Linked DNA regions of Hymenobacter tibetensis. The main gene of each other region encodes a partner of the protein of the gene in region 2 in a complex. Links are inferred from orthologs where the notes say so. Each region holds a gene or a part of one and is shown on either strand. Other genes may lie near its edges.

Region 1 (6,153 bases), 780 kb from region 2 along the record:
CCAATGCCAACAGCTGTTCCTGAAACTCGGGGGTGCCGGGTTGCAGCCGGCCGGCATCGGCGGCGGTGCGGGCGGCGGCATGGGCCTGCGCGCCACCACGTAGCTTTTGCCGCCCAGCGTCAGGCTGCTGCGGTTTGATGATTCGTTGCCGTAGCTGTTTACAGGGTCCTGGGCAGGATTTTCGGACCCCAAAAGGTTAGTAGTGGCATTACCGTTGGGATTTAGCTCGGCTTGATTGTTGGCTATCCAGTCGGAGCCGCGCAGGTAAGTGCCGTTTACTTTGAAAGCCAGCTTGGGCGTCAGCACCTTGGCATAGCGGACACTGGTTTCCGAAAACAGCGATGCGCCGCTGTTAGGGTCTTTGAGGTGGTTGACCCCGGTTTTCTGCTGCACGCTCAACCCCTCACTTCGAAAAGGGTTTCTGGTACTGAAGTTAGCTAGCCCGTTGATGGCATTTAGGCCGTAAAGAGCCGCCGCTGTGCCCGGTACTATCTCCACGGTGCTGATATCCAAATCACTCGGCCCGAGCACATTGCCAATGGGCCCGCCGATGTGCGGTGCCTGGTTGTCGATGCCGTCTACGAGCTGTGCAAACCGCACGTTGGTGGTGTTGGTGAATCCCCGAGCATTTATCACCTTGAAGCTCAAGCTCGGGGTAATGACTTGTACACCCTTCAAATGCTCGATGGCATCGAAAAACGACGGCGCTGGCGTGAGCCGTAAGGTGCGGGCGTTCAGCTTCTCCACCGTCACCGGCGACTGTAAGAAGCTTTCCTGCACCTTGGAGGCGGCCACCACCACTTCCTGCAGTGCTACGTTGTGGCGGGCCGTATCAAGCGGAGCCGTGGGTTGGGCAATTTGCTGAGAATGAGCTAGTACGGGGAGCAACAGCAAGCCTAACACGTGCCAAGCAGTACATCGAAGGGTAGCTGTGCTCATAGAGTTCGTTATGTTTTCGTGAACATAACGAAGAACTTGATAGATTGTTAGCGTGCAACTTTGAAATATCGGGCGCTGCGTGGTTTACAAGAGCCGGGCCTCTTCTGCTCGCAGAAAAGCTTGAAACCGCTCTTGCAAGGCTTGAAACTCTTGTATCATCTGCTGGCCCTGGGGTGTTAGTTCGGTGCCACCGCCATGCTTGCCACCAGTTTGGGTGAGTACCAGCGGGCTTCGGGCCTGAGCGTTCATGGAGCTTACCAGTTCCCAAGCCCGCTTATAGGACATACCCATAGCTTGGGCCGCTTTCGAAATAGAACCTAGCGAGTGAATCTGCGTCAGCAACTCCAGCCGTCCGATACCCATAAACCGGTCGTCGGTTTCCATCCAGAGGCGGCCGTTGAGGCGAAAAGTCAGGTCAGCGCGCAGCAGGTCTTTCATGGCTGTAATCTTACGAAAAAGGCTGTTGCGCGCCGGCATCTAATGAACTGTGTCACCGCTTGCGCTTATGTCGGTTCCTTACACTACGCACGGTTTTTCTTGCTTTCGAGGTGGTCCAACAAGCTAGCCGTAGTGACAACTGATGGTATGTTGGCATGGGCTCCACCGTTGCAGCTGCCTGGCAGTGGGGATGGCTGCGTAACCGATGTTAAAAAACTATGGACTCCTCTGCAACCTACTTAGCCTTTCTTGCGGATAGTCAGTCAGCTAGCAGTCAAATGGACTGCCATTCATATCGCACCCTTAATCAACTACTTGCATGGAACCTAATCAGTCGGGCACTCCCACCAACGAAGCTGGCGGCGACCAGCCCCAGAACGCTCAGCAACCGTCTTCTACCAACAGCACCACCAGCGGTGCTCCTACCTCCAACACCTCCAACGCCACAGGCCAGCAGTCTGCTGATAGCCAAAACTGGAAGGAGCTTGCCAACCCACAGAACCTGCAAAAAGTAGTTGACCAGCTACCACAGGGCGTAAAAGATTTCTTTGCCAACTCTTGGAGCCAGGTAGGTAAAACCTGGGGACAAGTAGGCGGACAAGTAAACAAAATGAGCACGACGCAAAAGGTAGCGGGTGCCGCCGCCCTCGTTGGCATCGGCTACCTGGCTATGCGCTCGGGCAAAAAGTCGTCCAGCAAGTCTGCGAGCCGCTACAAGTCTTCGCCGAGCACCACCCCGGCGTATCAGCGCCACGAGCAGAACTATTCCGGTAGTGGATCTTCCGCTAGCGCCCGGCCCGACGAAAGCCGCCGGATGGACCGGGGCCCCGGACACTGGAACAGCGGCAGCGGCTTCGACCGCGAAAATGCGTCCCGGACGGGAGGCACGTATTCCTCGGATGCAAGTAGCACTGCCGGCTATTCTGGCTCGGACAGCCAATCGTCTTCGGCTTACCGGGGCGTAGGTTCCCAGGGCAGCACCGGCTCTTCCTCCAGCACCTCCGACTCTGACTACGACAGCGCTATCTAGCATAACCAGAATCTGGCAACTTGCTCTGTCAAGAGCGAATTCCGGTCTTTTACCCAACAAAAAGCAGTGCCCCAGGCGAATGGCTTGGGGCACTGCTTTTTGTTTTATATGGGTGCCGCCTTTTCTTGTATCGTTAGCGTTTTTATTCAGTATGCCTCTCGTTCGGTTGAAGCACCGGAAGGCCTACTGCCAGAATAACTAGGCCGCGAAAGTTACAATAGGCTTTTAACTAGTCTTAAGGCCGCCTTGCTCACTTGGTTGGTAGTGTCTGCGCTTGGGTCGTAGGAAGCAAACGTTACGGCGCCTATGGGCATCAAACGCTTTACTTGGAGTAGTGCAGCTTCCAATGCTTCTACTTTCAGGCCACCTTCTACGGCGTAAGAATTGGCACTGCCTACGTAGCGCTTGTCCAGCACATCCAAATCAATGTGCACATACACCTGGTCCACTTGTGTTTGCAAACGAGCTAGAGCCTTCTCGAAAGTATCGGTTTCCACCGCGTCGGCTGTTACTAGGCATACACCCGCCGCATGCAAAGCAGCCTCTTCAGCGGGCTCGAAAGCGCGGCCTCCAACGTGCACTACGTGGGTCGGTTGCACTGGGCGAAACCCAGGAATGGAAGCGGCCAACGTGCTCCAGCAGTGTCCCGTGAGCGTGGCCAAGCCCATGCCATCCAGAAACCCACTTTGGCTGGTTTCCGGCGTATGAAAGTCGCCGTGGGCATCAAACCATAGCACGCCTACTCGCCCTGACAACCCAGCCGTAACCCCGAGAGCCACCCCGCAGTTGCCGGCCAGAACCAAGGGGAACTGGTGCGCGTCTACCGCCTCTTTTGTTTGCCTGGCTACCTGCTGGTATAGCCCGAAGCTAGTGTGAATTTCAGTTTGAAATTCATCTTCTGCTTGCACCTGCTGCACTCGCACCTGCCCACCTGCCTGCTGAACCACGGTTTCTATTCCTTGGTCCAGCAGGTGCTGCGGTCCAGCGCCCATGCGCCGGTTTTTCCACGCCGAATCGTAGGGTACTGCTATAATGGAAATCAGCATCAGGTTGCGGTGCTTGGAAGCGCAGCTTAAAACGGCGGCGGACCGTCGTCGAAGTTGCTACGGGGGAAGGGCTGCGCAGGCGGCGGACCGTCGTTATTGATGCGGGAGCCCAACCGGATAGTGTTGGGGGCGAAAGCCGAGGGGTCTTCGTCAAAGGTGCTGCTGGGAAAGGCTCCGGTGTTGAAGCTGCCCGCGTCGCCGAAGCCGCCCACGCCATCCAGGTCGGCAAACTTGGTGAACTTGCCGATGAACTTGAGCTGCACCGTTTCCAACGAACCGTTCCGGTGCTTGGCAATAATAACCTCGCCGGTACCCTGGGTTGGGTTGCCCATTTCGTCTTCGGTGATCTTATAGTACTCCGGCCGGTAGAGGAACACCACCATGTCGGCGTCCTGCTCGATAGAGCCCGATTCCCGCAGGTCACTCAGCTGCGGCTTCTTGTCGCCACCCCGGGTTTCCACAGAACGTGACAACTGCGACAGCGCCAACACAGGCACGTTCAGTTCTTTGGCAATCCCCTTGAGAGCCCGCGAGATGCTAGCAATTTCCTGTTCACGGTTGCCACTGCCCTTACCATCGGTGTTGCCCGTCATCAACTGCAAGTAGTCGATGATGATCATTGAAATATCGTGGTGCGCTTTCAGGCGGCGGCACTTGGTGCGCAATTCCCGAATACTCAGGCCTGGCGTATCATCAATGTAGATGGGCGCCGACGACAATGCCGAAATTTTGTGGTTCAGCTGCGCCCACTCGTAATCGGCTAGGTTGCCCTTCTTGATCTTCTCGGAATCCAGCTCGGCCTCCGCCGATATCAAACGATTTACGAGCTGCAACGACGACATTTCCAGCGAGAAGATGGCTACGGGCTTCTTGAACTCCACCGCCGCGTTGCGCATCGCCGACACCACGAAAGCGGTTTTACCCATGCCGGGCCGCGCCGCAATAATTACCAGGTCAGAGGGTTGCCAGCCGCTGGTTACGCGGTCCAGGGCCGAGAAGCCGGACGGTACGCCGGTAAGGCCATCCTTCTGATTTTTCTTTTCTTCCAGCTCTTTGATGGCCTTGCCCATCAGGCTGCGCATGTCATCGAAATTCTTGCGAATGTTGGATTCCGATACTTCGAACAGCGCCTGTTCGGTGCTATCTAGCAGGTTGAATACGTCGGTGGTATCCTCGAAAGCGTCGCGCTGGATGGTGCTGGCAATGTTGATTAGCTCGCGCTTGATGGCGTTTTCGGTGATGATGCGGGCGTGGTATTCCACGTTGGCCGCCGAGTTCACCTTGAAGGTGAGGTTGGCTACGTAGTGCGCGCCCCCGGCTGCTTCCAGCTCGCCCATCTCGCGCAGCTCGTGCGTGACAGTGAGAATGTCAATCGGCTCCGACTTGTCGAAGAGGTTGAGGATGGCCTTGAAGATGCGCTGATGCCCGTCCTTGTAGAAACTTCGCTCTTTGAGAATGTCGATTACAGTGGTCAGAGCGTCTTTTTCGAGCATGAGGGCGCCCAATACGGCAGCTTCCAGCTCCAACGCCTGTGGCGGCAGCTTGCCCGCTGGCCCACCCGCCGGAACTACCGCAGGGCGGCTGCTCCAAGCGGCTTTAGCACGCGAGGCTGATAATTTCAAGCGGTCATCCATCCGGTCATTCATCACTTAGGTAGGTACTACAAGGTAAGCAGGTTCGGGCGGTTTTCAGTTGGGAGCCGGCAGGATTCGTTTGCGCGCTTCTTTCGGTCCGCACCTAATATTTTCCAAAGGGGCACAAAGCTAACGGCTGGGCCCTACAATCAAGGAAGGGGGCAAAAGGTTTCTTTTCTTCGGGAAGTAAGGGAGTGGCAAGGGGCGGCTGGCCGGAATGAACATTGTCCCGGCCTCCTTACCTTTGCCGCCCGCCTACCCCCTTTCCCGAATGGCCGCTACGCCCACTCCTTCCCTCCAACGCCTCCACCTAACTGCTGTTGGGGGCAGTATCATGCATAATCTGGCCTTGGCCCTGCACAAAAGCGGGGCCCACGTTACGGGCTCCGACGACGAGATATTCGAGCCCGCCAAAAGCCGCTTGCAGGCCGCTGGGCTATTACCGGTAGCGGAAGGCTGGTTTCCCGAAAAAATCACTGCCGACCTGGATGCTGTTATCGTGGGAATGCACGCCCGGGCCGACAATCCGGAGCTATTACGAGCCCAGGAGTTGGGGTTGCGGGTGTATTCGTTTCCGGAATTCATTTATGAGGCGTCCAAAGACAAGCAACGCATTGTTATTGGGGGCTCGCATGGCAAAACCAGCATTACGTCCCTGATTTTGCATGTACTACGCTACCACGGCCGCAAGTTCGACTACGCCGTGGGGGCTCAGTTGGAGGGGTTTGACTTGATGGTGCAGCTTACCGAAGATGCTCCCATCATCATCATCGAGGGCGACGAGTATTTGTCTTCCCCCATCGACCGGCGGCCGAAGTTTCACCTCTACCAGCACCATATTGGCGTCATTTCCGGCATCAGCTGGGACCATATCAACGTGTTTCCGACCGAGGAAATCTACCGCGAGCAGTTCAAGATTTTTGCCGAGATGACGCCCAAAGCCGGCACCCTCATCTACGACCAGGACGACGAGCAAGTACAGCTCGTGACGGTACCAAGCCACCCCGATGTGCACTACATCGGCTACGGGCCGCACGAACACGTGATTAAAGATGGTAAAACCTTT
Region 2 (7,900 bases):
CACTGTATGGAAGTTCCTGTTAGCATATATAGGTGAAAGGGTTCAGGACAGTAACAGTCCTCAGATTTCTAATTTGTATCCTACTCAGTTGGGATATAAATTCAATCTTATTCTTTAAAACATATTTTCTCAAAAATAAATCTTATCAGACATGAATGCAAATTTATGTTGAAATATTTAAATAAAAACTAACACGTGTTAGGTTATATATTTGTTACGCGTCTAATTTACTAGCAAATATTATAGCATAACTATCTTAAGTGCAATATATTACACTGCATGCGGGTGGGTAACCAGCAAAGTGGCTACGCTCGCTCCGTCATTTGCTGGTTACCGCCTGCACACTGCACTTGCGGGTATATTCCGCACGTTGTGTGCTTGTATAAGTGCCTATTGCCCAGTTTTGTCACTATAGCACTATTATCTTGTACTCCTCCTCCCTAACATACTTATAACAGGATACGCTCTGTCTCGGACGCACAGCAAACGTATGCAGTGCGCTAGCACTAGAGCGGTGTGGGATGCTAGAAGCGGCTACCAGCCTGTTAAAAGGCAAGCCTTGGCAGGTATTAGCGCTGCGCCAGTAGCACTTCTAGCTGATTGGTGGAAGCTTCCCAATCATACTGCTGCTGCACGAAAAGTCGCCCTCGGGAAGCCAATTGCGCGGCGGCGGTGGTGTCACTGAGTGCTGTACTGATGCAGTCTGCTAATTCGGCGGCGGCTTCTCCTACCAGAATATCCTGCCCCGGACGGCCATGCAGGGCATTATTAGCAAGCGGGGTGGTTACGCAAGGCAACTCCATAGCCATGGCTTCCAACAGCTTGTTCTGCAAGCCAGTACCCACGCGCATGGGAGCCACAAACACCCGGGCCGCAGCATATGCATCCCGAATATCATCAATCCAACCGCTTATAGTAACCGACTCTGATGCCAGCGCCAGTACCCGCGGAGCTGGCGTGGTACCGGCAATCAGGAGGCGGGCCGCCGGATGCACCCGCTGCACCAAAGGCAATATATCCTGCGCCAGAAATTCCACGGCATCCACGTTGGGATGGTAGCTCATGTTGCCGCAAAACAGGATGTCATGGGTCTTGGCGGTGGTACGGGGCTGAAAGAACTCGGTGTCGATGCCATTGCGCACGACGTGGATCTTCTCGTGGTGTGGGTGTTCGATGAGCTGCTGGTCTTGCTCCGAGATAATGGTATGCGCCTGAAACCAGTCGAAGGCAGCGGCCTCATAGGCAAGCAGGCTACGGCCTTCGCGGCCATATACCATCCGCTCCCCCCACGACGATTGCTCGGCCCGGCGCAACATGCCTTTCGAGAAAACATCCATGTAGTCGAGCGTCATGGGCACGCGGCCGGCGTAGCTGCGCACGTATTGCGCCATCCGAATTAGCTGGCAATAGAGGTGGTCGGGCTGAAACTCCCGGATCAGCGCATCGAGTTGCCGCTGGGCCGCCGCATCATAGAAGTAGCCGACTTGCAGGGGCAGTCCTTGCAGCAGTGCCAATGCCATGTTGGCGGCAATACCGGGCCGCCGCAGGCGCTGCACGTGCATGCCCCCCGTACAGAGCGGCCGTACGGCCTCGTAGCTGGCGGCTGTTACTGGCTCGTCGGAAAGACAAAACAAGCAGATTTCGTGGTGCCGGGCCAGGTAGCGGAGCTGATGGAAGGCCCGCAGTTTATCGCCCTTATCAAGGGGATACGGGAAGCGGGACAAAAGAACAAGGAGCTTCATGGCCCGCAAACTTACGCCGTTTCAACCCGGCGCTGCTGCACCACGCTGTATAAATCGAGGAAGCTCTCTACCACTCGGCGGTTATCGTAGAGGGTAGCAATGGTCCGCGCGGCCTCTTGCCCAATTAGGTCGGCGGGCAATTGGCCGTGGTAATAGCGCCCAATGGCTTCCACCCAAGCAGCTGGCGTATCGCGCAGTATAATGTCGTGCTCGTCCCGAACGTGGATGCCTTCTGCCCCTATTGTGGTGCTTAGAATGCATTTGCCCAGGGCCATGCCTTCAATGATTTTGATGCGCATACCGCCGCCACTCAGCAACGGCACCAGCATCACCTCATACTGCTGCATGAACGTGGCGGCCGACTCCACAAACCCGTGCACAACTACGTTGGGAAGTTGCAGTTCCTGAAAGCGGGCCGGCATGTCCTTGCCCGCCAGATGCAGCTCTAGTTCCGGGTACAGCTCGTGCGCCTTCGGCCACACTTTGGTCAGAAACCAGTCGAGGCCCTCTTGGTTAGGCAGCCAGTTCAGGGAGCCAATGAGAAATAAGGTGCGAGGCTTGGGCTTGATGGACGCATCCAACTGAAACCGGCTTAAGTTGACACCCGCCGGAACGAACACCACTGGCTCTGGGCAGCCTAGCTGGCGCAGGCGCTGCTGGTCGGCTTCGGTGATGGCCGCCACGGCATCAAAGCGGTGCAATGCCTCGTGTTCGAAGTCTTTCAACCGTTTAGCCAAATGACTTAAGTACCACTTCTTGAGTGGGTTGCCGGCTCTTCCAGCCAGCATTTCCCAAATGGTATACTCCACATTGTGGGCACGCAGCACTACGGGGGGCAACAGCGGCACCCCCCTGCCATTGCTTTCCATCCAATAGCCTACGTACCACGCCACGAACGTGCCTTCCATCTGCACGATGTCGTACTGTTCTTCCTGTAGCAAGGCCATTAACCGGGCTTTTGCCTCCTGACTTATAAACCGCTCCACGTTGTAAGGCAAACGGCTGCCGACCAGGTTGCGCAGGGCTTTCACGGGGGAAAGCCGCGTATCTATGTCCACCCTTACTAGGCGCAGGTTGGGGCCAAGGTGCGCTAGTGCGTCGGCGGGTTGGTAGTGTTTAGGCGTGTTCAGGGCCAGTAGCGTAACACGGTGCCCGGCCCGAATGAGGCCGGCAGCTACGTCATACATAGCAATGGATCCTCCGTCGGTAAGAGGAAACGGCACACGCGGACAAACTTGCAGAATATGCACAGAAGGAGGTTGTAGGGGGCGGCAAAGCTACAAAGAACAGACGGGCGGCAAAGGCAACCGGCCCTCTAGCGGCCGGTTGCAGGGACTTGGGTCAACGCCGGTTTCCTTTTCTATGCCTACTGGTTGCCACACATACAGACATAGCACAGGCTACGATGCCGCTGCTTGTTACAATCAGGCGCAAATACGCCGCGTCTTGCTGAACGATGTAGAGACGCGAAGTGTCGCGTCTCCTCGTTGAACGACACGCTAAGCTCAGACTCTGTGTTACAACCGCTTACCCAACGGTGGCTACGACAGAACGCAAGTATGCGCCCCTACCCCATCTACCAGTTGAAAAAGGCTTGTTACTGGGCTACCCGCCACGAGAAAGCACGGTCCCGAGCAGTTTGGCTAGCTCATTGTCCATTTGCTTAAGCACCCGAATGGTTTGCAGGTGTTCATCCAGCGTGGCCTCGTCCATAGGATGCCGCAATGCCTCCATATGCTCTGCCAGAGAGCTTTCCACGTTCACTTTGTTGAGGCGCAGAATGGCGTTGTCGCAGGCAATTTGCAGCAGATCCAGCTCACGAGGCACGTGAATCTGGTGGGTGGTCCAGTTGGGGCTGAGCTCGTACCGCTCGGTGGCCAGTTCGGCTATCAACGCCCGAATGTCGGAGCGGCTGTGCTGGATGAGGGTGCGGATTTCCGGCCAACGGCCTTGGGTCAGTTCCTCACGGCACAGGTGCAGCAAGTCGCCATAGATGCCCGTTTTGAACGGTGTATCGTCGATCTGACCGAACAGGTACTGGGCTACACTCACTTCCGGGGCCAACGGCTGCGCGGCGTAGAGCAAGAGCAACCGCACCACTTCCCGCTCGCACTGCTCCTGCACATTGGGTATCGGCTCGATTTCCTCCCGGGTGAGAGTCTGTAGGTCGCCACCGCCGCCCATTAGGTCGTCGGGGGAGGCGCCGTACATCAGGGCTTCGGCTTCTTCCTCGGGGCTCATGGGCCGCGGAGCCGGGCGGGCGGCGGGCGGCGTTTGGCCGGTGGCCGGGGCACTGCCTGACCGGGGCTTCTGCACATCCAAGCCGGGCAGGCTGGCCGGCGACTTGGCGGTTTGCCGGGCAATCTTATTGTACTCGGTGATGAGCACCTGCTCGTCGATGCCGAACGTTTGCGAAGTCTGCTGCAAAAATACCTGCCGCTTGATGGGGTCGGGCACTTTGGCAATGCTTTGCAGAACCTCCCGGATGGCTTCGGCCTTCTTCACCGGGTCCTGGGCCGCTTCGCGGGATACCAAGTCGGTTTTGAACTGGATGAAGTCGTGGCTGGCTTGCTCGAGGTGCTCCTTGAACTTCTGGTCGCCGACTTTGCGGATGTAGCTGTCGGGGTCGTCGCCGTCGGGGAACAGCACCACGCGCACGTTCAGGCCGCCTTCCAGCAGCATGTCAATCCCGCGCAACGAGGCCCGAATACCGGCCGCGTCGCCGTCGTAGAGCACGGTTACGTTGTCGGTATAGCGCTTGATCAGGCGGATTTGGCCATCGGTGAGCGAGGTACCCGACGAGGCTACCACGTTCTTGATGCCGCCCTGGTGCAAGCTCAGCACGTCGAGGTAGCCTTCTACCAAGTAGCACAGTTCCTCGGTCCGGATGGCCTGCCGGGCGTGGTACAGCCCATACAGCACATCGGACTTGTGGTAGATTTCCGACTCCGGCGAGTTCAGGTATTTGGCCGTCTTGTCATTGGGCTTGAGCGTGCGCGCCCCAAACCCAATCACGCGGCCCGAAATGTTATGAATCGGGAACATCACCCGGCCGCGGAACCGGTCGTAGCGGCGGCCGGTATCCTGGCCGTTGTCGTCTTCGCGGCGCACCACCAAGCCGGTTTTCTCCAGGTACTTTTGCTCGAAGCCCGCGGCGGTGGCTGCTTTCAGCAGGTCGTCCCACTGATCCAGGGAGTAGCCTAGCTCGAAGGTGGCAATGGTGGTTTGGTTGAGGCCGCGCTGGCGCAGGTAGCTCCCCCCGATGCTCTGGCCTTCCTCGTTCTTTTGCAGCAGCTGGTGGTAGCGGTCCTTGGCCCAGTTGGACACGATGAACTGCGAGTCCTTTTCGTTTTGGGCCAGCTGCTGCTCGGGCGTTTTTTCTTCTTCCTGAACCTCGATGCCGTACTTTTTGGCCAGGTACTTCAGGGCCTCCACGTAGCTGGTGCCCTCGATGTCCATGATGAACTGCACCACCCCGCCCGCCTTGCCGCAGCCGAAGCACTTATACAGCCCCTTGGCCGGCGCCACCGAGAAGCTCGGCGACTTTTCGTGGTGAAACGGGCAGCAGGCCCACATATTCTGGCCTTTGCGCTTCAAGCTCACGAAGTCGCCCACCACCTCTACAATGTCGGCGTGGTGAATAATTTGATCAACTAGTTCTTTGGGAATCCGGGCCATACTACCCGCAAAGGTAGAGAGGAATGTAGCTGTAACGCTAAGCTCCGACTTGGTGCGCAAGCGAAGCGAGTATGCAGCGTCAGGCCGGAGCTACATCCAGTACAAAAGGCCGTCAGGGGTTCTTACATACCCAGCCGGCCTTTCTCATCGGCGTTGCCGTTGGTTTGCACTCGCTTGCTCTTCAGATCCTTCTTGCCGAAGTTGTAGGTGAAGGCCAAGCGAACCTGGCGGGTGTCGTTGCGGAGCCGCTCGGTGCTTACCACCGGCACAACCGTGGACGACACCACGAAATTGGTTTGGTAGAACAAGTCGGTTACCGACAGATTCAGCGAGGCCCGCTCGTTCCATAGCTGCTTCTTCACCCCTACCGACACGTAGGAATACTCGGCGTAATCAAACAACCCACTGAAAGAAGGCGAGTTGTACAGCCCATACACCCGCGCCGACCAGCCGTTGCCCAACGTGAACGTGTTGTCGGAGCTGACATTGACGTACGTTTTGCTTTTGGTGTACAGAGTGGTGTTATCGAGCGGGCTGGGCAAGCTGATTTTCTGGTGGAAAATGCTGGCACTATTGCTCATAGTCCACCACTTGGCAACAGTAAGTGGAGCGGTGAAGGTGGCAGTAGCCAAGTGGCGCTGGCGGAAGTTTTGCGTGGTGCTCACGAAGCGCAGGTTCACTTGGTCGTAGAGGTAGACGCGGGAAATGGCGCCGGTGGTTTGGGTATAGGCCAGTTGCAAGCCGTAGCCTTTGTAGAGGTTGTTCCAGGAGAAAGTGTGGGCGTACTCGGGGCGCAGGGTGGCGTTGCCTTTGCTGCTGGTATAGGTATCTTGGAAACGCTCGAAAGGAATCAGGCTCTCGTAAGCGGGCCGCCGGATGTTCTTGGCGTAGGCCCACGAAGTGGTGTAGTCACCGTTGACTTTGTAGTCGGCGCGCAGGTTCGGGAACAGGTTGAAGTAGGTGGAATCAATGCCCGTTACCACGCGGTAGCGGGTGCGCTCGGCGCGCAGACCACCTTGCAGCGTAACGGTGCCCACCGTGTGGTTGACACTGAGGTAGCTGGCTGCCACTTGCTCCTGGTACCCGAGGACAGAGAAAGGATTCGTTGCCTGTGGCACCCAGAGGTCATCGGTCAGGTTTTCGATTTGCTGGCGGCTCTTGTTGCGGGTGTCGGTGTACTTCAGGCCAGCTTCCAACCTGGTATTTAGGTTCCAGACTTTCGTGTAGTCGGCGGCTCCGGTGTAGATGTGGTAGGTGGCCGGAATGTTGTTGCGGAAGGTGCTGGTGGCCGTGCTTTCCACGCCTTCCACGCGCTGGTCGAAGGTTTGACGCTGGCCGTTGGTGTAGGTAGCGTAGTTGCTGTTGAGCAGCAAATTCGACCCGAGGCTATCCAGCTTGTGCTTGTAGAAGAGCGTGTAGTTATGGAAAGCGTCGCTGAGCAGCACCTTTTCCTGCACGGTGCTGAACGTATTGCCGGCGGGCTCAGCCAAGAAAGATTCGGCCACTCCTTTGGCATCCAGGCTGGAATTCAGCAAGTCAACATCAACCCCAACCGTGGTGTTCGGGCTCACATGATAGTTCAGGCTGCCGCTGAAGCTACCGTCTTGGATGGACTTGTTCAGGTCGCTGCGCTGGCTCAGGCTGGCCGTGGGAGACTGGCCTTCAAAAAGCGTCCGGTGGCCGGCAGATTTCTCGAACCCGCCGCGGCCAACAAAGCTGCCACTGGCGGCCAGGTCTAGCTTGGGGGTGCTTACCCGCACGCCGCCGTTGAGGCCACCCCCGGTGCGGTAGCCCTGGCGGAAGTTGCCGCCCACCGTGGCGGTCCAGCCAAGCTCCTTGCTGCGCTTGGTGTAAATCTCAATCACGCCACCCGAGGCGTCGGCGTCATACTTAGCCGATGGGTTGCTGATTAGTTCGATCCGCTCGATTTGGTCGCCGGGGATGCTAGCCAGCACGGTTTCCAGGTTGGCACCAGGCAGGCGCTTGCCGTTGAGCAGGATAAGCACGTTGCCTTTGCCCCGGAACGTGAGGCGCCCCTCAATCAGCTGCACCGACGGCGCGGCCGCCAGGATAGTATAGGCATCATTGCCGGCGGCCAAAATGCTGCCTTCCACGTTCATAGTTACGCGGTCTGGCTTCTGCTCGATGAGTTGCCGCTTGCCCGTCACGGTTACTTCCTGGAGGGCTTGGCTGCTCGCCTGCAAAGCAATGCTTCCCAATTCCAGCTTGGCGGCGCCGGTTAGTTCTAGGGCCTGCACGTGGGTAGTGAAACCGAGCATGATGACGTTTAGCTGATAATTGCCCGGTCCCACTGCTTTCAGAGTGAAGCGGCCTGCTTCGTCGGCCAACGCCGTTTGCACCACCTTGCTTTCCGTACCTGCCGCCTTCAGCACCACATTCACGAAGCCCACCGGCTGCTGCGTTTGCTGGTCGAGCACCTGGCCCGTCATGGTGGTTTGGGCGAAGGCCCCAGTACAAGC

What was found. Proteins that work in one complex are often made in the same cells at the same time.
Region 1: the proteins of dnaG (region 2) and dnaB are in contact, whole or in part, in a crystal structure (PDB 2R6A), measured with the Geobacillus stearothermophilus proteins. The link is inferred for Hymenobacter tibetensis from one-to-one orthologs. Residues at the interface, in WP_049624496.1 of Geobacillus stearothermophilus: Lys456, Leu457, Leu458, Pro459, Ala460, Asn463, Ala464, Leu467, Leu535, Leu536, Ile537, Ala538, Gln544, Glu545, Asp548, Tyr549, His552; in WP_033016901.1 of Geobacillus stearothermophilus: Ser13, Glu15, Ala16, Gln18, Glu91, Leu92, Asp94, Ala95, Val96, Pro97, Thr98, Ala99, Ala100, Asn101, Tyr104, Tyr105, Ile108.

What each region holds. Positions count from the first base shown.
Region 1 is NZ_CP094669.1:3,354,592-3,360,744, forward strand. Bases 2,790-5,762 are described here. They hold dnaB (replicative DNA helicase), read right to left. Parts: upstream 5,100-5,762; coding sequence 3,480-5,099; downstream 2,790-3,479. Other genes in these bases: MTX78_RS13480 (arginase family protein), read right to left, coding at 2,790-3,453; MTX78_RS13490 (UDP-N-acetylmuramate--L-alanine ligase), read left to right, coding at 5,359-5,762. In the rest of the region: MTX78_RS13460 (TonB-dependent receptor domain-containing protein), read right to left, coding at 1-4; MTX78_RS13465 (TonB-dependent receptor plug domain-containing protein), read right to left, coding at 1-939; MTX78_RS13470 (winged helix-turn-helix domain-containing protein), read right to left, coding at 1,024-1,377; MTX78_RS13475 (hypothetical protein), read left to right, coding at 1,697-2,407; more of MTX78_RS13480, read right to left, coding at 2,620-2,789; more of MTX78_RS13490, read left to right, coding at 5,763-6,153. UniProt on the Escherichia coli protein: The main replicative DNA helicase, it participates in initiation and elongation during chromosome replication. Travels ahead of the DNA replisome, separating dsDNA into templates for DNA synthesis.
Region 2 is NZ_CP094669.1:2,574,240-2,582,139, reverse strand. The notes cover bases 2,885-5,790. They hold dnaG (DNA primase), read right to left. Parts: upstream 5,421-5,790; coding sequence 3,348-5,420; downstream 2,885-3,347. Other genes in these bases: MTX78_RS10245 (outer membrane beta-barrel protein), read right to left, coding at 5,543-5,790; MTX78_RS10255 (glycosyltransferase family 4 protein), read right to left, coding at 2,885-2,965. Outside these bases: MTX78_RS10265 (HAD family hydrolase), read right to left, coding at 1-26; MTX78_RS10260 (glycosyltransferase), read right to left, coding at 570-1,742; more of MTX78_RS10255, read right to left, coding at 1,754-2,884; more of MTX78_RS10245, read right to left, coding at 5,791-7,900. UniProt on the Escherichia coli protein: RNA polymerase that catalyzes the synthesis of short RNA molecules used as primers for DNA polymerase during DNA replication.